One region of the Luedemannella helvata genome, then DNA from elsewhere that is predicted to be linked to it. Evidence: riboswitches for the same ligand, from Rfam matches in the RefSeq annotation. Region 1 holds a riboswitch; the other holds the start of a gene.

Region 1 (8,533 bases):
GGACCTCGATCGCCTCGACGGCCAGGCCGCGCACCTGCGCGCGGCGCACCAGGATCAGCAGGTTGCCCCGGTCGCCGTAGGTCGACAGCAGGTCGGGGTAGAGCCACACGATCCGCAGCGCGGACGACGACCCGCCGTCCAGGTGGGAGGCGGCCGCGACATCGGCGGCCGCCTCGTCGACGATCGCCACGTAGGTGTCCGTGTCGTCCGGGCGTGCGTGGGCGGGCCGGTAGCCCGGGGTGCCGTAGGGACTCGTCGCGTGGCTTCCGGAGGGGTGGCTCTCGCCGGAGGTGGATCCGCGACCGATCGGCTCAGTTGACACGGTCAAGCTCCGCTCGGATGTCCTGGAAGGCGGTGTAGTTGGAGATCACCTCAAGCCGGCCGGGCGGCACGGCGTTCAGCGCCCGGTCGAACGAGGTGACGTGCTCGAACGGGATGGCGTTGACCTCCAGCCGCACGGCCAGGTCCATCGCCCGGTCGCCGGTGATGAGCACCCGGCGGCCACGCAGCGGGGAGAAGTCGACGTCGTAGAGCCAGGAGGTGTCCAGGCCGTCGGGGTCGCGCGCGTTGATGGACAGCAGGGTCGGCGCGTCCTCGGCCATGTCGAACGCCTCCAGCCAGCCGGCCGGGTTCTTGGCGAGCAGCAGCCGGATGGTGCGGCCGTCGCGCTCCACGGTGGCGTACCGCCCGGCGATCGAGGCGACCGACGACAGCCGGGGCAGCGCGTCCGTCACCCGTACGCCGAACTGGGTCGCGACCGCCAGCGCGGTGGCCGCGTTGGCGACGTTGACCCGCCCGGGCAGCTGCAACGACACCGGGTGCGCGACGCCGGCCGGGTCGATCACGGCGCCGTCCGCGACCGACCAGGTCGGCGCCGGCCGGCGCAGGTCGCCGGCCACGCACCACCAGTCGTCGCCGTCGCGCTCGATGTGCGCCCCGCACTCCGGGCACACCCACGAGTCGTCGTGCCAGCGCTGCCCGGACGCCACCCACGTCACCGACGCGGCGTCGCGGGCGGCCCAGGTGACCATCGGGTCGTCGGCGTTGGCGACGATGTGCGTGTCCACGCCGCGCAGCGCGTCGCGCCACAGCGCCGCCATCATCGCGACCTCCTTGGCCCGGTCGAGCTGGTCGCGGCTCAGGTTGAGCAGCGCGATCACCTTCGGGTTGGTGGCCTCCACGACCTGCCTGAGGTAGTGCTCGTCGACCTCCAGCACCGCGTACGTGGTGTGGCCCGCCTTCGCCAGCGCCGACGTGTGCCCGGTCGGCATGTTGGCGCCGAGGGAGTTGGTGGCGACGTCGCCGAGCACGCCCATGGCGGCGGCCGTGAGCCGCGTCGTGGTGGTCTTGCCGTTGGTGCCGGAGATCAGGGCGATCGCCCGTCCGGCCGCCAGGTGCGCCAGCAGGTCAGGGTCGATCTTGAGGCCGATCCAGCCGCCGATCACCGAGCCGTCGCCGCGGCCGGCCGCCCGTGACAAAGCGGCGGCGGTCTTCGACACCGACGTGGCCACCTTGGCGCGCAGTGGCAGCTTGTTGTCCGTCATCGTCTGTGGTCTCCCGGGACTCGCAGATGCGACGACCCTACCGGGCGGCCTCCAGTGCCGCCCGCACCGCCTCGGCCGGCGTCGTCACGACGACAGGCCCCGCGACGGGCTCCCCGGCCGGGTCCACGACCCGCCATCCGCCCAGGACGACCACGGGCCGCTCGCGCCGCATCGCGAGCGCGACCTCGGACAGCGTGCCCCACGACCCGCCCACCGCGATGACGGCGTCCGCCGAGAGCACGAGGATGACGTTGCGGGCCTGGCCCATCCCGGTCATCACCACGGCCGAGAAGTCCTCGTCAGGAGTACGCGTGACCGCGCGCCCGTCGTCCGGGCGCACGGCGACGACCAGGCCGCCGGCCGAGCGTGCGCCGCGGGCGGCCGCCGCCATGACGCCCGGCCCGCCGCCGCACAGGACGGTGGCACCCGCCCGGGCAAGCAGTTCGCCCACGTGACGGGCCTGCTCCGCCTCCGCGGAGGTGCACCGTGCCGGCCCGCAGACCGCCACCTGGATCGCCACGCCTGCTCCATCTCTCGACAAATCGGATACCTCTCGCGAGGCGCAGAACTTTTCTTGTGACCTGGGTCACCAGCGTTTGTCAGCCTAGCGTCACCGCGCCTTCGCGGAAGGTGAGAGCACTTCGGACAGCCCGGCGCAGGCGAGCCGTCTTCGCCAACGGTGATCACCAGACGTAGCTCTGCGGCCACCTCGGGTGATCGGGGATGTGGGTTAGAAAGGCACCCGACCCGGGTCCGCCCGGGCCGCGCGACACCCGGAGTCACGCCGAGTCCTGCCCGCCCGGTGGCGCGCCAACCCCCAACAACTGCACAGGGAACCGGGCAGGAGCGGGGGAACCAACTCTCGCGGACGTCGCCCCCGGCGTCCTTGGGGTGTAGCCGCTCACGCGGCCGGGCATCGCGGCCCCACGCCGCCCCCTTCGCGCCCGAACCCGACAGCTAACCCCGCAGGCGTGCCGAAGGGACTGTCTTCGTGCGCAACTCCACCACCCCGGGCATCCGTGTGCCCCGAAGGAGCCGTAGCCGGCTCGCCCTGCGGCTGGGCACCGTGGCCGCCGCCACCTGCGGCGTACTCGCCGGTGGTCTGGTCGCGGCCGGCGGCGCGCAGGCCGCGACCACCACGGTGACCACCGCGTCGGTCGCGTCCGTGTCGAGCGCGGCGGCCAAGCGCCAGCCCACGGGCGCGACGCTGCGGGCCAGCAGGACCACCGTCAACAAGGGCCAGGCCACGCGCCTGACCGGCATCGTGACCGTGGGCACGGACGGCAAGCGGCTGGCCGGCGCCACGGTCACGCTGCAGGCCCGCGTCGCCGGCGGGAAGTGGCACAACGTCGCGGTCCGCAAGCTGACCAGCAACGGTGTCTTCACCGTCCAGCCGGGCACGAGCCAGACCCGCCAGTTCAAGCTCTACGTGACCGCGTCGAAGAGCCGGCTGGCGTCCGTGTCCAATGTGGTCACCGTGACCGTGCGGCCGACGGCCCGGCAGAAGGTCGTGGCCGCCGCGCAGCGCGGCATCGGCAAGCCGTACGTGTTCGGCGCGAGCGGGCCGAACGCGTTCGACTGCTCCGGCCTCACCCTGTACGCCTACCGCGCGGCGGGCGTGCGGCTGCCGCACAGCGCCGACGCCCAGAAGCACTACGGCAAGGCCGTGTCGCGGGGCTCGGCGAAGCCCGGCGACCTGGTCGTCTTCTACAGCGGCGGGTACGTCTACCACGCCGCCATCTACGCCGGCAACGGCTACATCTACGAGGCCGCCCGGCCCGGCACCCGGGTGGGCAAGCACAAGCTCTGGAGCGGTTCCGTAGGGTTCCGCCGCCTCGTCGCGTAAGCCGCGGTTGACGACTCGTCACGCCCGCCCGAGGGATCGGGCGGGCGTTACGAGTTCGTGACGTGTTTATTACTTGACGAACGAAACTAATGCCGCCGATCCTGATCACCATGAACAGCGAGGTGACGGGCGCCGCGACGGTCGGCGACGCGACGGCGGCGAGCATCTTCGTCACCGTCCTGACGCGCGGCCCGATACCCCGCACGGAGATCGCCGCCCGGCTGGGCGTCTCCGCCGCCACCGTCTCCAAGGCCGTGCGGCCCCTGCTGGCGGCCGGTTACCTGACCGAATCCGGTGGCGAGTCCGAGGCCGCCACGCGCCCCGGCCGCCCGGTCGTCCCGCTGCGCGTCGTGGCCGAACGCGAGTACGTCATCGGCGTGAAGCTGGCCGCCGACCACCTGTCCGGCGTCGTGGTCGACCTGCTCGCGAACGTGCGCGCGGCGCGCGACGTCGCGCTCACCGACCACTCCGTCGCCGGTGTCATCAACGCCATCGGCGCCCTCGTCGACGACCTGCGCGCCGCGGCGGCCGTCCAGGGTGGCCAGGTCACCCGCCTCGGCGTCGGCCTCGGTGGCCATGTCGACGCGCGCGCCGGCGTCGTGCGCTACGCGCCGTTCCTGGCCGACGCGGCCGGCGACGAGTGGCGCGAGGTGCCCCTCCGCGAGCTGCTCGGCACCCGCTGCGGCCTGCCCGTCGTCATCGAGAACGACGTCAACTCCCTCACCGTGGCCGAGCAGTGGTTCGGCGCCGGGGTCGACGTGCCCTCCTTCGCCGTCGTCACCATCGGCGCGGGCATCGGCTGCGGCCTGGTCGTCGGCGGCGCGCTCGTGCACGGCGCGGTCGGCCTCGCCGGCGAACTCGGCCACGTGCCGATCACCGCCGACGGTCCTGAGTGTCCACGCTGCGGCAAGGCCGGCTGCGTGGAGTCGATCGCCGCGGAAGGGGCGATCCTGCACCGGGTCCGCGCCGCCACCGGGCGGCCGGACCTCGACATCACGGCCGCCGCCGTCCTGGCCCGCGAGGGCGACCGGGGCGCCGCGGCGGCGTTCGCCACCGCGGGCGACGCGCTCGGCCGGGCGCTGGCCATCGTGGCGAACCTGCTCAACCCGCACCGCATCGTGCTGTCCGGCGAGGGCCTCGCCGCCAGCGACCTGTTCGAGTCCGCCGCGCGGGCCTCGTTCGCGCGGCACGCCTTCGGGCAGGCCGCCGACTGCGACCTCGTGACCCGCCCGCTTCCGGACGCGATCTGGGCGCGGGGGGCGGCGGCCGTAGCGATAGCGCAGCTGTTCCGCGGCCCGTCAACTGGCATCCCCATGCGTTGACCAGCCGCACGCACCACGCCGGCCGCTGCCCCCTGGCGGCCACTCGTCCCCTCGAAGATCCCTCATCAAGGAGTTGAGCACCGTGCGAAGCGTACTCAACCGCCGGCGTTTTCTCACCGCCGGTGTAGCCGCGCTCAGCGCCACCGCGCTGGCCCTGACCGGTTGTACGACCGACGACCCCGAGCCGACGACCTCCGCCGAGCTGTCCGGCACGGTCACCTTCTGGCACGCGTACAGCGCCGACTCGCAGGAGGTCAAGACCCTCAACGAGGTCGTCCTCCCCGGCTTCAAGGCCAAGCACCCCGGCGTCGACGTCAAGCAGGTCGCCATCCCGTACGACCAGCTGCACCAGAAGCTCATCACCGGGGCGGCGGCCGGCGACGTGCCCGACGTCATGCGCTCCGACATCGCGTGGGTCTCCGAGCTGGCCAAGCTGGGCCTGCTGGAGCAGCTCGACGCGGCCATGCCCGACTTCCAGGAGCTGGCCGCCAGGACGTTCCCGGGCACGCTGGCCACCAACCTCTACAACGGCAAGTACTACGGCCTGCCGCTGGACACGAACACCCGGGTCCTCATGTACAACGCGGACGCGCTGGCCAAGGCGGGCGTGACCGAGCCGCCGAGGACGTTCGACGACCTGCGCGCGCTCGCCACCAAGCTCGACGGCAAGGGCGTGTTCGCCTTCGCCGACAACGGCCTGTCCGGCTGGAACGTGCTGCCGTGGATCTGGTCGGCGGGCGGTGACATCACCAACCCGGAGTACACGAAGGCGACCGGGTTCCTCAACAGCCCCGCCTCGGTGTCCGGCGTCCAGCTGCTGTTCGACCTGTACGGGCAGAAGCAGCTGCCGAACATCATCCTCGGCGGTACGGGCGGCACGCCCACCTCGGACGGCCTCGCCACCGGCAAGTACGCCACGATCCTGGACGGGCCGTGGATGTACCCGATCTTCCAGAGCGCCCACCCCGACTTCAAGCTGCAGGTCGCGCCCGTGCCCGCGGGCCCCGGCGGCAGCGTCAGCGTGGTCGGCGGCGAGGACGTCGTGGTGTTCAGGGCGTCGAAGAACAAGGCCGCCGCCCTGGAGTTCACCCGCTACCTGCTCTCCGAGGAGGCGCAGCTGGCCATGGCGAAGGTCGGCCAGATGTCCGTGCTCAAGGACCTGGACGTGACCGCGGTCAACCCGATCTACGGCCCGTTCGTGCAGCAGTTGCAGACCGCCAAGCCGCGCCCGCCCGTACCCAACTGGTCGAAGATCAACGACCTGCTCCAGGCGAAGCTGCAGAACGCCTTCAAGGGCGACCTGACCGTGCAGGCCGCGCTCGATCAGGCGGCCGCCGAGATCGACCCGCTGCTGGCGCAGGGCTGAGGCAGCCGCGGCCATGGCAGTCCAGGCACCCGTGGTTCCCCGGCGCGCGAGCGCCGGGGAACCGCCCCCGGGCCGGTCCACGCGGCGGGTCCGCGCGGGGCACTCGCTCGCCGCGTACCTGCTCATCGCGCCGGCCTTCGTCATCTTCACGGTCGTCATGCTCGTGCCGATCGGGAAGGCCGCGCAGGTCAGCCTGTACGAGTGGAGCCCGTTTCCCGGGGTCGAGCAGACGTTTCTCGGCGCGGGCAACTACACCCGGGCGCTGAGCGACCCGCTGTTCGGCAAGGCCCTGCTCAACGCGACCGTCTACATGCTGGTCACCGTGCCGGCGCAGATCCTGCTCGGGCTGGTCGTCGCGCTGCTGCTGGAGAGCCGGCTGCCCGGCCGCACCCTGCTGCGGGTCCTGTACTACCTGCCGGTCGTCACCAGCTGGGTCGTCGTCTCGCTGCTGTTCCGCTACCTGTTCGCCACCGACGGCGGCCTGGTCAACTGGGTGCTCGTCGACGGCGTGCACGTCGCCGGCCAGCCGGTCGGCTGGCTGGACTCGCGGTGGACCGGGATCCTCGCCATGTGCGCCCTCGGCATCTGGAAGGGCATCGGCTGGACCGCCATCATCCTGCTCGCCGGCCTGACGAACGTGCCGCGTGAGCTGCACGAGTCCGCGGCCACGGACGGCGCCGGCTACCTGCGCCGGGTCTGGCACGTGACCCTGCCGGCGCTGCGCGGGCAGCTGCTGTTCGTCACCGTGCTGCTGGTCATCGGCGGGTTCCAGGTGTTCATCCAGGTGCTGCTCATGACCAACGGCGGGCCGGCCGGGGACACGGAGATGCCGCTGACCTACCTGTACAAGCAGGCGTTCTCGTACCTCGACTTCGGGTACGGGTCCGCGCTCGCCGTGATCATGACGGTGCTCGTGCTCGTCCTGTCGGTCGGGCAGACCGTGATCGCCAACCGGAGGGCCGCGCGATGACGCTGGAGACCCCCCGCCTGCGGCGCACCCGCATGTCGGCCCGGCTGGTCGTGCTGGGCGCCGGCGCGCTCGTGCTCATCGCGCCGTTCCTCTACATGCTCAGCACGTCGTTCAAGCCCAACCGGCTGGCGTTCGAGTGGCCGCCGCAGTTCATCCCCAACCCGGCCACCCTGGCCAACTACACCCAGGCGTGGGGCGCCAACGACTTCGGCCGGTACTTCCTGAACTCCGTGTTCGTCGCCTGCTTCAGCACGGTGTGCACCACGCTGCTGGCGGCGCTGGCCGCGTACGGGTTCGCGCGGTTCCGGTTCCCGCTGCGGTCGGTGCTGTTCTGGGTGCTCATGCTCGGCCTCATGGTGCCCAGCGTGGTCATCCTCATCCCGCAGTTCCTCGTGGCCAGCGCCCTCAACCTCAACGACAGCCTGTCCGGGCTGGTCTTCTTCTACGTCGGCGCGGGCGTCGCGCTCAACACGTTCCTCCTGCGCGGCTTCTTCGAGGGCGTGCCCGAGGAACTCGACGAGTCGATGACGCTGGAGGGCGCCGGGCCGGTGCGCAAGTTCGTGGCCCTCTACCTGCCGCTGTCCCGGCCGGCGCTGGCCACCTCGGCGGTGTTCGCGTTCCTGGCCGCCTGGGACGAGTTCTCCTGGGCGGTCACCTCGATCAACGACCCCGCGAAGTACACCCTGCCGATCGCGATCGCCCAGTTCCAGGGCCAGCACGCCACGAGCTGGGGGCTGGTCTTCGCGGCGTCCGCCATCGGCATGCTGCCCGTCCTGCTCGTGTACCTCATCGGGCAGCGCCACATCGTCACCGGCCTGCAGGCCGGCGCCCTGAAATCGTGAACCACGGAGCCACCATGCTGCTGCCCACCAAGGCCTGTTACGCCCCCGGCGAGCCGGTCGCCATCGAACTGCCGGCCGCCCCGGCGGCCCGCGCCATCGAGGTCGAGCGCCTCGGCGTGCGTGTCGCCACCGTGACCGTGCCGGCCGGCGCCGACCACGTCGACCTCGGCCCGCTGCCCGTCGGCGGCTACGGCGTGCGACTGCGCGACGGCGCCGGCCACACGGCCGTCGAGGTGCTCGCCGACCCGTTCGCGCGGCTGCGGTACGGGTTCGTCGCCTCGTACGCCCCCGGGCGCGACATCGACGGCGTCCTGCGGTTGGCCCGCCGCCTGCACCTGACCGCGGTCCAGTTCTACGACTGGGCGTACCGGCACGCCGACCTCGTCGGCCCCGACGAGTACGCCGACCCGCTCGGCCAGCCCGTCTCGCTGGCGACCGTACGCGCCCTGGCGGCCGGCCTGGCCTCGGTCGGGACGGCCCCGATCGGGTACGCGGCCGTCTACGGCGTCGGCAAGGACGAGTGGCCGGCCTGGGAGCACGCCGCCCTGCTGCGCGCCGACGGGACCGTGCACGACCTGGCCGGCTTCCTGTCGATCGTCGACCCGGCCGACCCCGCATGGCTGGCCCACTTCCGCGCCGACCT
Region 2 (8,533 bases), on a different contig from region 1:
CGCTGCGCGACGCCGTCGTCGAGACGGGCCGCTCGTGCGTGCACCCCGACCACCGCTCCGGCGCGGTCATCAATCTCATGTGGACCGGCATCGCCCGCTACCTGCACCTGATGGGCAAGCGCTGGCTCACCGGCTGCGCCTCGGTGCCCGTCGGCGACGGCGGCGTGGCCGCCCGCGCCGTGTGGGGCATGGTCCGCGGGAAGCACCTCGCCCCGCCCCGCCTGCGGGTCACCCCGCACAACCCGTACCCACTGGAGCAGGACGACCCGCTGCCGCGCGCCGCTGCCCTGGCCCTGACCCCCGCGCTGCTGCGCGGCTACCTGCGCCTGGGCGCGTGGGTGTGCGGGCCGCCCGCGTACGACCCCGACTTCGCGGTCGCGGACTTCTTCATCCTGCTCTCGCTGGACCGGATCGACCCACGCTACCTGCGCCACTTCCTCGGCGACGTCGATGAACCCGCTCGGTGAGCACGTCACGGTCGGCGCCTGGGTGGGTTACGGTCCGCAGCCGGGCTGCGGCGCCGGTTGCCTGCCCGGCGCCGGCGCGGTGCCGGCCGCCGGGCCGCTGCGCCGCGCGGCCCGGTACGCCGGCATGGCCCTGCTCCTGCCGGTCGCGCTGGCGCTCGGCGCCGCCCTGCCGCTGATGCCGGGCCCGGTGCGGCGGGCGGCCGTGCGCGGCTGGTTCCGGGCACTGCTGAGGGCCGCCGGCGTGCGCCTCGTGGTCCGGGGTGTGCCGCTCGGTCGCTCCCCCGCGCTCGTGGTCGCCAACCACGTGTCCTGGTTGGACATCCCGGCCCTGCTCGCCGTGGGGACGCTGCGGGTCGTGGCCAAGAGCGACGTTCGCGGTTGGCCGGTGGTCGGCGCCCTCGCCGCCCGCGCGGGCGCGATCTTCATAGACCGTACGCGCCTGCGCGGCCTGCCCCGCACGGTCGCCGAGGTGGCCGACGCCCTGCGGTCGGGCCACAGCGTGCTCGCCTTCCCGGAGGGCAGCACCTGGTGCGGCCGCACGGCGGGCCGCTTCTATCCGGCGGTGTTCCAGGCGGCGGTCGACGCACGCGTGCCGGTGCGCCCGGTGCGCCTGACGTTCCGGCTGGCGGATGGCACCGCCACGACGGTCGCCGCATTCGTCGGGGACGACACGCTGCTCGACTCGGTACGCCGCGTCGTGGCGATCCGGGACCTGACCGTCGAGGTGACGTTACGACGGCCGGTTGTCGCCGTTGCGCGTCTGAGCGGAGCCCATGGGACGCCGGCTTCGCGGCGGGCGCTTGCTCACCTGTCGCACGGGTCCGTCGTCACGTCTGGTTGACATCGCCAACCTGGCTGGCCTTCAGGCGAGCCGCCTGCTACGCCCGGTGCGGCTGCCGTTCACCGACCTTCCTGGACAATACATACCCAAGAAGAAGTCCACCGGCGAAGCTCACGGAGTGGGGACGGGACCGCCTGGACGATGGCTCCGTACGGGGGCTGACCATCACTTCGTCCTGCTCGGCGGGGGTTTCCCAGGCAAGCCGGGCCGGCAGCTTGACGGCTTCGACATAGGCGTCATCGACCAGTCGGATAAACCGCCGGAGTCGCCGGTCAGAAACTGCCCTACGCGCCTCACCGTGTTTCTCCCAATACGAACGGCCTGGGGTGCGGGAGAACAGGCTCATGGCGGCGGCGGTGACGGCCACCTCGGTCATCTGGCCGAGCAGCCACGAAGTTTCCCAGCTCGAAATGATCAGATTCACATACGTGATGCGGCGCGCTTCCACTGCGCTTGCGGCCGGGTGGCCCCAGCACTCCAGGAGAACCGGGTCGTCAAGGGCCGCCATGATGAGCCCCGCGTGCTGTTCGCGCTGCGCGAGAATCCGGCTGTGCCGCGCCTGGCGGGCCTGCAGGAAGACGGATATCCCGACGCCGAGCAAGGCGATGGCCGAGAGAACGGCCGCGGCGGCGCCGTACGTCTCGCCAATGGAGCTGAGCCGTTCCCACTCGCTGATGTCGCCGCGAAACAACGTCAGCGCGAATGGCGAAAGCAGGACTCCGACTACCAGGCTGAGCACGATCGTGGCGACCACCGCCCACCGCAACCCGCGACCGGCGATGCCGCGGATGTGATCCGATCTACGGTGCACCATTCGTCCCGCCTGAGGATCGGTTGACGTACATCATTGCTAGCACGTCTCGACAAGACACCGCCTACTCCGAGGCGTCTCTCGGCTGGTCGATGATCCGGTACACCATGCGGTGAACCTTGCCGAACTCGACTGCGTCGCGGCTGGCGTAGATATGCAACCAATCTCCCCGGCACCGCACCCAGAGTTCGTACGGGCGGGTGTGCCAGCTGTGGACCGCCGCGCCGGTCAGCGCGACGACCAGGCAGACCGAGGCGCCGCCGACGGCGCAGCGCCAGAGGAGGTCGTCCATGCCGATGACGGCGGCAAGGCCGATGATCGCGATACAGATGGCGGTGACTGAGAGGGTCTGTGCCGAGGGGTGGCTCGGGCCTCTGGCGACGGACAGGTGCGTTACGTCGCTGAGGGGGTGCCAGACCCCGCGAACGTGCAGGCGGCCCTCCGTTAGCACTACGCCCGAGCGCGGAGAAGATGACGTTTCCCTTGGCCCGGGACGCTCAGGGTCAGCTTGGTGGGCGTCGGCGTGACTATGGCTCACATCGTTCTCCTACAACTCGTTCGCGCGGGTTGAGCAGGAGTGACGGCGTTCGGGCAGCGGGACGCCACCGTTTCACTGTGGCGTCCGGAGCCCTGATGTCATTGTGGGCCAGTTGGTGGGTCCGGGGATACCTCAAGGTGCCCCTGGGACTTCGATGACCGCCGCGTCCGCCCAGCTGGGTCGCGTGGGCGCATCGTTACGGACAGTAAAGAGCAAATTCACACATCAGTTGGACTTTGAACGACAAACGCGACAACTTGGCCTACCCAATCCCAGGCAGCTCACGTACGGTGGCTAGGCCTGGCCGGCCCCAGCCACCCACCCCCGGGTGGCCCGACCGGGCACCGCCGAATCGGCAAGCCGCCTGCTCGCGGCCCATTCCCCCGGGCCGCGCGTGTGGCCGGCCCCGAACCGGGGACCCACTTACGGAACGTCACCTCGACGCTCCGGCTCCCCTGGGGTGAATCCGTCCGCCCGCGGACGGTAGGGCGACCTTCCTTCCCGCCCGAACCCGTCAGCTAACTCGGTAGGCGGTAGTGGGAGAAGGAGTGTTCCCCCGTGCCACCAGCCCGCAGGCTGCTGCGGGTGGCTCGCGTGCTGCGACCGCTGCTCATCGCGGCGGCGATCGCCGGCGTGTTCATCGCGCCGAGCGCCGCACACGCAACGCCATCCGTCGAGGATCTGCGCAAGCAGATCACCGCCAAGTCGACCAAGCTTGAGGCGGTCGTCGAGCAGTACAACAAGGCCCGTGAGGACCTGAAGAAGAGCAAGGCCGAGGCGGCCGCGCTCGAGAAGAGCATGAAGCCGCTGCAGGCGCAGATCGACGCCGCGCAGGAGCGCGTCACCGCCATCGCGGTGCGGGCCTACAAGGGCGGCGACTTCGCGGCGATGAGCTCGGTGCTGGAGAGCGGGTCGGCCGCGACGGCCGTGGACCGGCTGACCACCATCGACCGGATCGCCACGTCGAACCAGCGGGAGATCGACGCCTTCCACGCGGCACGCCGCGATAAGGACGCCCGGGCCGCCAAGCTCGCCGACCTGGTCAAGAGCCAGCAGAAGACGGTCGATGACCTGGCCGCCAAGCGCAAGACCATCACCAAGGAACTGGATCACCTCTACGACCTGCGCCGGCAGGCGTACGGGTCGGCGCAGGAGACGACGAGTACGAACTCGAACTCGGGCGGCTCCAGCGCCCAGGCACCGAGCGTGTCGGGCAAAGCGGGCGTGGCGGTGCGCTTCGCCTACGGCGCCCTTGGCAAGCCGTACGTGTGGGCGGCCGACGGCCCCGGCGGGTACGACTGCTCGGGCCTGACCCTGGCGGCCTGGCGGGCGGCGGGCTACTCGCTGCCCCACAACGCCGCCATGCAGTACAACCAGCTCCCGAAGATCAGCCGCAGCCAGCTGCGGGCCGGCGACCTGGTCTTCTACAGCGGGCTGGGCCACGTGGCGATCTATGTGGGCAACGGCAAGGTTATCCACTCGCCGACGTTCGGCGAGGTCGTGAAGGTCGCCTCGGTCGACATGATGTCGATTTACGGGTACGCCCGCGTCGCGTGACGGACGGCGACGACGTGCGCTGGGCCGATAAGGTTCGGCGCATGTCGTCGCCTCCACCGCCGGGCTGGGACCCGTATCAGCCCCAGCCGAAGAAGAAGCGCAGCGTTCTCAAGATCGTCATCATCTCGATCGTGGCCGTCGTGATCCTGTGCGGCGGCGCGGTCGGCACGGGCATCTACTTCATCGTCCGCACGGTGGACAACGCGACGCAGCCGATGCGCGACGCCGCCACGGGCTACCTCGACGACCTGCGCGCCAACAACTACGAAACAGCGTACGGGCGCCTGTGCGGGCGGGTACGCGACCAGTACAGCCAGGCGCAGTTCGTCGCCGCGGTGAGCGCCCGGCCGCTGACCGGCTACACGGTGGTCGGCTTCAACGTGGCCAACCAGAACGGCCTGGTGGACGGCAACGTCACCGTCGAGCGCACCAACACCGACGGCACCAAGGTCCGCCACATCATCCCCATGGTCAAAGAGGGCGACACCTGGCGGGTCTGCGGCGACCCGGACTGACCTCGCGACGTGAAAGGGCCGGCCCTCGACGGGCCGGCCCTTTCACGTTGTCCTTTGTCCTACGCGGCGCGCAGGCCCTCCGAGCGGGCCAGCTCGCGCAGCCGGCCGAGCGCCTGGATCTCCAGCTGGCGGATCCGCTCCCGGGAGAGCGAGAACCGCGACGCGACCTCGGTCAGCGAGTGCTCGCGCCCGTCCTCCAGACCGTAGCGGGCCCGCATGATGCCGGCCGAGCGGTCGTCGAGGTGGTTGAGCAGGCCCTCGATGCGCTGGCGCTCCATGGCCGCGAGCACCAGCTCCTCCGGCGACGGCGCGTCCGCGTCGGAGACCAGGTCGCCCAGGTTGGTGTCGCCGTCGTCGCCGACCGGGGTGTCCAGCGACACGGTGTCCTGCGACCACCGCTTGAGCTCAGTGACCCGCTCCAGCGGCACGCCCATGGCCTTGGCCAGCTGCTCGGGCTCCGGCTCGGCGCCGTGCTCGCGGGTGTACTGCCGGGCGACGTTGCGCATCCGGTTGACGTCCTCCACCAGGTGGACGGGCAGCCGCACGGTGCGCTCCTGCTGGGCGATGGCCCGGCTGATCGCCTGGCGGATCCACCAGGTCGCGTATGTCGAGAACTTGTAGCCGCGGACGTAGTCGAACTTCTCCACGGCGCGCACGAGGCCGGTGTTGCCCTCCTGGATCAGGTCCAGCATCGGCATACCGGAGCGCACGTAGCGCCGCGCGATCGACACCACCAGGCGCAGATTGGCCCGGATGAACACGTCCTTCGCGTCGGCCCCGTCGGCGACCAGGCGACGTAGCTCGTCCGCTGTGGCCCCTTCGGGGATCTTTCCCTCGTCCAATAGGTACTCGGCGTAGAGCCCCGCCTCGATCGCCCGGGAGAGGTCCACCTCCTGGGCCGCGTCGAGCAGCGGAGTCTTCGAGATCTCGTGCAGGTAGACACCAACCAGGTCGCGCTCCTCGGCGACCTCATCGGTTCGTAGTACCGTAGTCTTCACCACTGCTCGGGTCCCTCCCCGTCGTCGCACGCCCCTACCGGGTTGTGCCCTTGGGCTGTGCCCCTGACACAACAGAGCCGGGGCCACGATGATTCCGTTCCCGGCGTCGTCTGCGTCACATTCGGGTGACGAGCGCACCTCAGGGCACCACTTACCGTGACCGGCCTCACCAAGCTATTCGGGATACCCAAGCAAAAGGTTTGGCTAACCCGATAGACGCGCGGGAAACGGCGCAGGTTCACTCCCGCCAGCCGGCCACTTCCACGCCGCGGCCCAGCTCCACCCGCACCCCGAGATGGATCTCGCGCACCGCACCCGGCTCTAGATCGAAAACCCACGTGAGTACGCCGAGGTCGCTGCGCTCGGACGGCGTGGGATCGATCTTCGCGTCCTTCACGGTGATGTCCGGATCCCTCGCCACCGGGATCTGATCGAGGACGGTGACCCGTGCCGGGCGGGGTGTGTGGTTGCGCACAATGATCTTGTGCTCGGTCTCCAGCCGCCGCGACGAGCCGAGCACCGCCTTGCTCGACGTGCGCCGCACCAGCTCCCGCTCGACGCGCAGCCGGTCGTCGACGCCGAGCGCCAGCTCGACCTCCTCGCCGGGCGCCCATGTCTGCAGGGCGGTGCTGCCGATGAAGTCCCCGCCGTGGAACACGGCCGCGAGGCCGGGCAGCAGGGTGTGCGCCGAGGAGTTCGTGACGACCGCGCGCAGGTGCGCCTCCGCCGCGCGTACGGGGGCCGTGAGGTAGTCCAGCGCGGCCTCCAGGTCGATGACGGCCACGGTGGCCCGGTGCGCCCCGCCGTCGGCGGGCACGGCCACCGGCCGGGCCGGCTGGTAGGTGGCGGCCGTCACGCCCTGCTCGACCGTGGCGGAGACGCCGGTGATCGGGGCGGCCGCCTCCGCGTCCATGGCGGCGGCGTAGGCCTGCATCGGCGGGGCCGCGCCCGGCGCGGCCATGGCCAGCACCGGGCCGCCGCGCGGCGCGGCCGGCGGCGGAAGCGGCATGGGCCGGATCCGGTCGAGGTACCAGGGGTCCAGCTCGGGCACGATCACCTGCCCGGACGGGCGGGCCGTGGACAGCCGCAGGTCGCACTCGGGCCAGTCCTCGCCGGTGCGCTGGGTGATCACCCCGAACCAGGTGACGTTCAGCGTCCGCTCGGTCAGCCGCAGGTCGTACGCGCTGTGCCAGCCCGCGCCGTCCACCAGGTACGACAGCTCCAACTCGACCTGTCCGGTCTCCCCGGACGGGGTGAGCGCGAGGGCGACGGTCGCCGCCTGGCGGTCGGGGTCGCGCTGGCGCTTGCGCGCCTCCAGCCCGCGCTGGTACGCGGCGATCTGCTCCTCGACGCGCCGGCGGCGCTCGACCAGTTCCCGGCGCTCCCGCCGCACCTCGGCCTGCTGCGCGGCGAGCGTGCCGCCGAGGTCGACGGCGGCCGAGGCGTCCCGCTCGCCGGCCGCGAGCGCCCGGGCGAAGGCCCCGGTGGCGCTGCGGCCGAGCCGGCTGAGGAAGTCCAGCCGCTCGTCGGCGATGGCCTCGTCGTCGGCCAGGGCGGCGAGCTCGCCGCGGGCCTCCCGCAGCTGCTCCTCGAGCCGCTCGGCGGTCGCGTCGGTCGTGCGGGGCCGGTAGCGGCGGGCCACGTCGACCCCCAGCACGGTCGCCGGGCCGGTGCCAGCGACCCGCACCGAGTCGGTAACGAGCTGCAACGGCAGGTCGTCGAAGACGACCTTGTGCTCGCCGGCGACCAGGTCCACCCGACCGCGCCGGGTGATCCGGGCGCGGTCGGGATAGACCGTCACGGCGACGATGGGGGCGCTGACGATCACGGGTTCGGTCACGTGGCCGAGGCTAGTCGCCCCGGGCAAACCCGCCGGTCAGGCGGCGGGTATGGCGTTGGCGCGCGCGACCTGCCCGTACCACTGGGCACTGGTCTTCGGGATGCGCTCCTGGGTCGCGTAGTCCACATAGGTCAGCCCGAACCGCTTGGCGTAGCCGTGTGCCCACTCGAAGTTGTCGAGCAGCGACCACGCGAAGTACCCGCGCAGCGGGACGCCGGCCGCCAGCGCGGCGTGGCAGGCGCGCAGGTGCGCGTCGAAGTAGGCGACCCGGTCGGGGTCGTCGACGGTGCCGTCGGGGCCTGGCTTGTCCGGATACGCCGCGCCGTTCTCGGTGATGTAGAGCGGCAGGTCGGGGCACACCCGGTGCACGTCGAGCAGCTGCTGGGTGAGCCCGGCGGGGTCGACGTACCAGCCCATGTCGGTGACCGGCAGGCCCCGGCTGATCTGGCGGACCCGCTCGCTGCCGATCCACGGCGAGTGGATGGCCGGGTCGTGGGGCTCTCCCTTGGCGGCGGCGACCGCGTTGCGGCTGTAGTAGTTGAGCCCGAGCAGGTCGATCGGGGCGGCGATCGTGGCCAGGTCGCCGTCCTGGATGTGGGCCAGGTCGCTGACGGGCGCGAGATCGGCGCGCAGGTCGGCCGGGAACTCGCCGCGCAGCAGCGGGTCCAGGAAGATCCGGTTGCCGATACCGTCGAGGCGGCGCACCGCCTCGGCGTCGGCGGGCGCGTCTCTGGCCGGGATGAAGGCGTGCAGGTTGAGCGTGATGCCGTACTGGCTGTCCGGACGCTGCGCGCGCATCGCCTCGACGGCGAGCCCGTGGCCGAGCAGCAGGTGGTGCGCGGCCCGCAGGGTCGCGACCTTGTCCTGGTGGCCGGGGGCGTGCTCGCCCGTGCCGTAGCCGAGCATGGCCGAGCACCAGGGCTCGTTCAGGGTGATCCAGTGCTTGACCCGGTCGCCGAGCGCCGC

What was found. Region 1 has a riboswitch for cyclic di-AMP ahead of ABD191_RS06650 (C40 family peptidase). Riboswitches for the same ligand answer to the same signal wherever they lie in the genome.
Region 2: another riboswitch for cyclic di-AMP. It lies ahead of ABD191_RS22485 (C40 family peptidase); the one in region 1 lies ahead of ABD191_RS06650 (C40 family peptidase).

Annotation. Positions count from the first base shown of each region.
Region 1 is NZ_BAAALS010000005.1:54,015-62,547, reverse strand. It holds gene ABD191_RS06665 (type 1 glutamine amidotransferase) at 1-142, opposite strand, end outside; gene ABD191_RS06660 (MurT ligase domain-containing protein) at 312-1,544, opposite strand; gene ABD191_RS06655 (TIGR00725 family protein) at 1,582-2,064, opposite strand; cyclic di-AMP (ydaO/yuaA leader) riboswitch at 2,362-2,531, shown strand; gene ABD191_RS06650 (C40 family peptidase) at 2,536-3,390, shown strand; gene ABD191_RS06645 (ROK family protein) at 3,501-4,712, shown strand; gene ABD191_RS06640 (extracellular solute-binding protein) at 4,795-6,078, shown strand; gene ABD191_RS06635 (carbohydrate ABC transporter permease) at 6,092-7,048, shown strand; gene ABD191_RS06630 (carbohydrate ABC transporter permease) at 7,045-7,890, shown strand; gene ABD191_RS06625 (glycoside hydrolase family 66 protein) at 7,905-8,533, shown strand, end outside.
Region 2 is NZ_BAAALS010000026.1:13,923-22,455, reverse strand. It holds gene ABD191_RS22505 (GNAT family N-acetyltransferase) at 1-467, shown strand, start outside; gene ABD191_RS22500 (lysophospholipid acyltransferase family protein) at 451-1,308, shown strand; gene ABD191_RS22495 (DUF6082 family protein) at 1,346-2,062, opposite strand; gene ABD191_RS22490 (DUF6232 family protein) at 2,184-2,570, opposite strand; cyclic di-AMP (ydaO/yuaA leader) riboswitch at 3,034-3,205, shown strand; gene ABD191_RS22485 (C40 family peptidase) at 3,216-4,214, shown strand; gene ABD191_RS22480 (Rv0361 family membrane protein) at 4,256-4,729, shown strand; gene ABD191_RS22475 (sigma-70 family RNA polymerase sigma factor) at 4,789-5,730, opposite strand; gene ABD191_RS22470 (mucoidy inhibitor MuiA family protein) at 5,966-7,567, opposite strand; gene ABD191_RS22465 (GH1 family beta-glucosidase) at 7,604-8,533, opposite strand, start outside.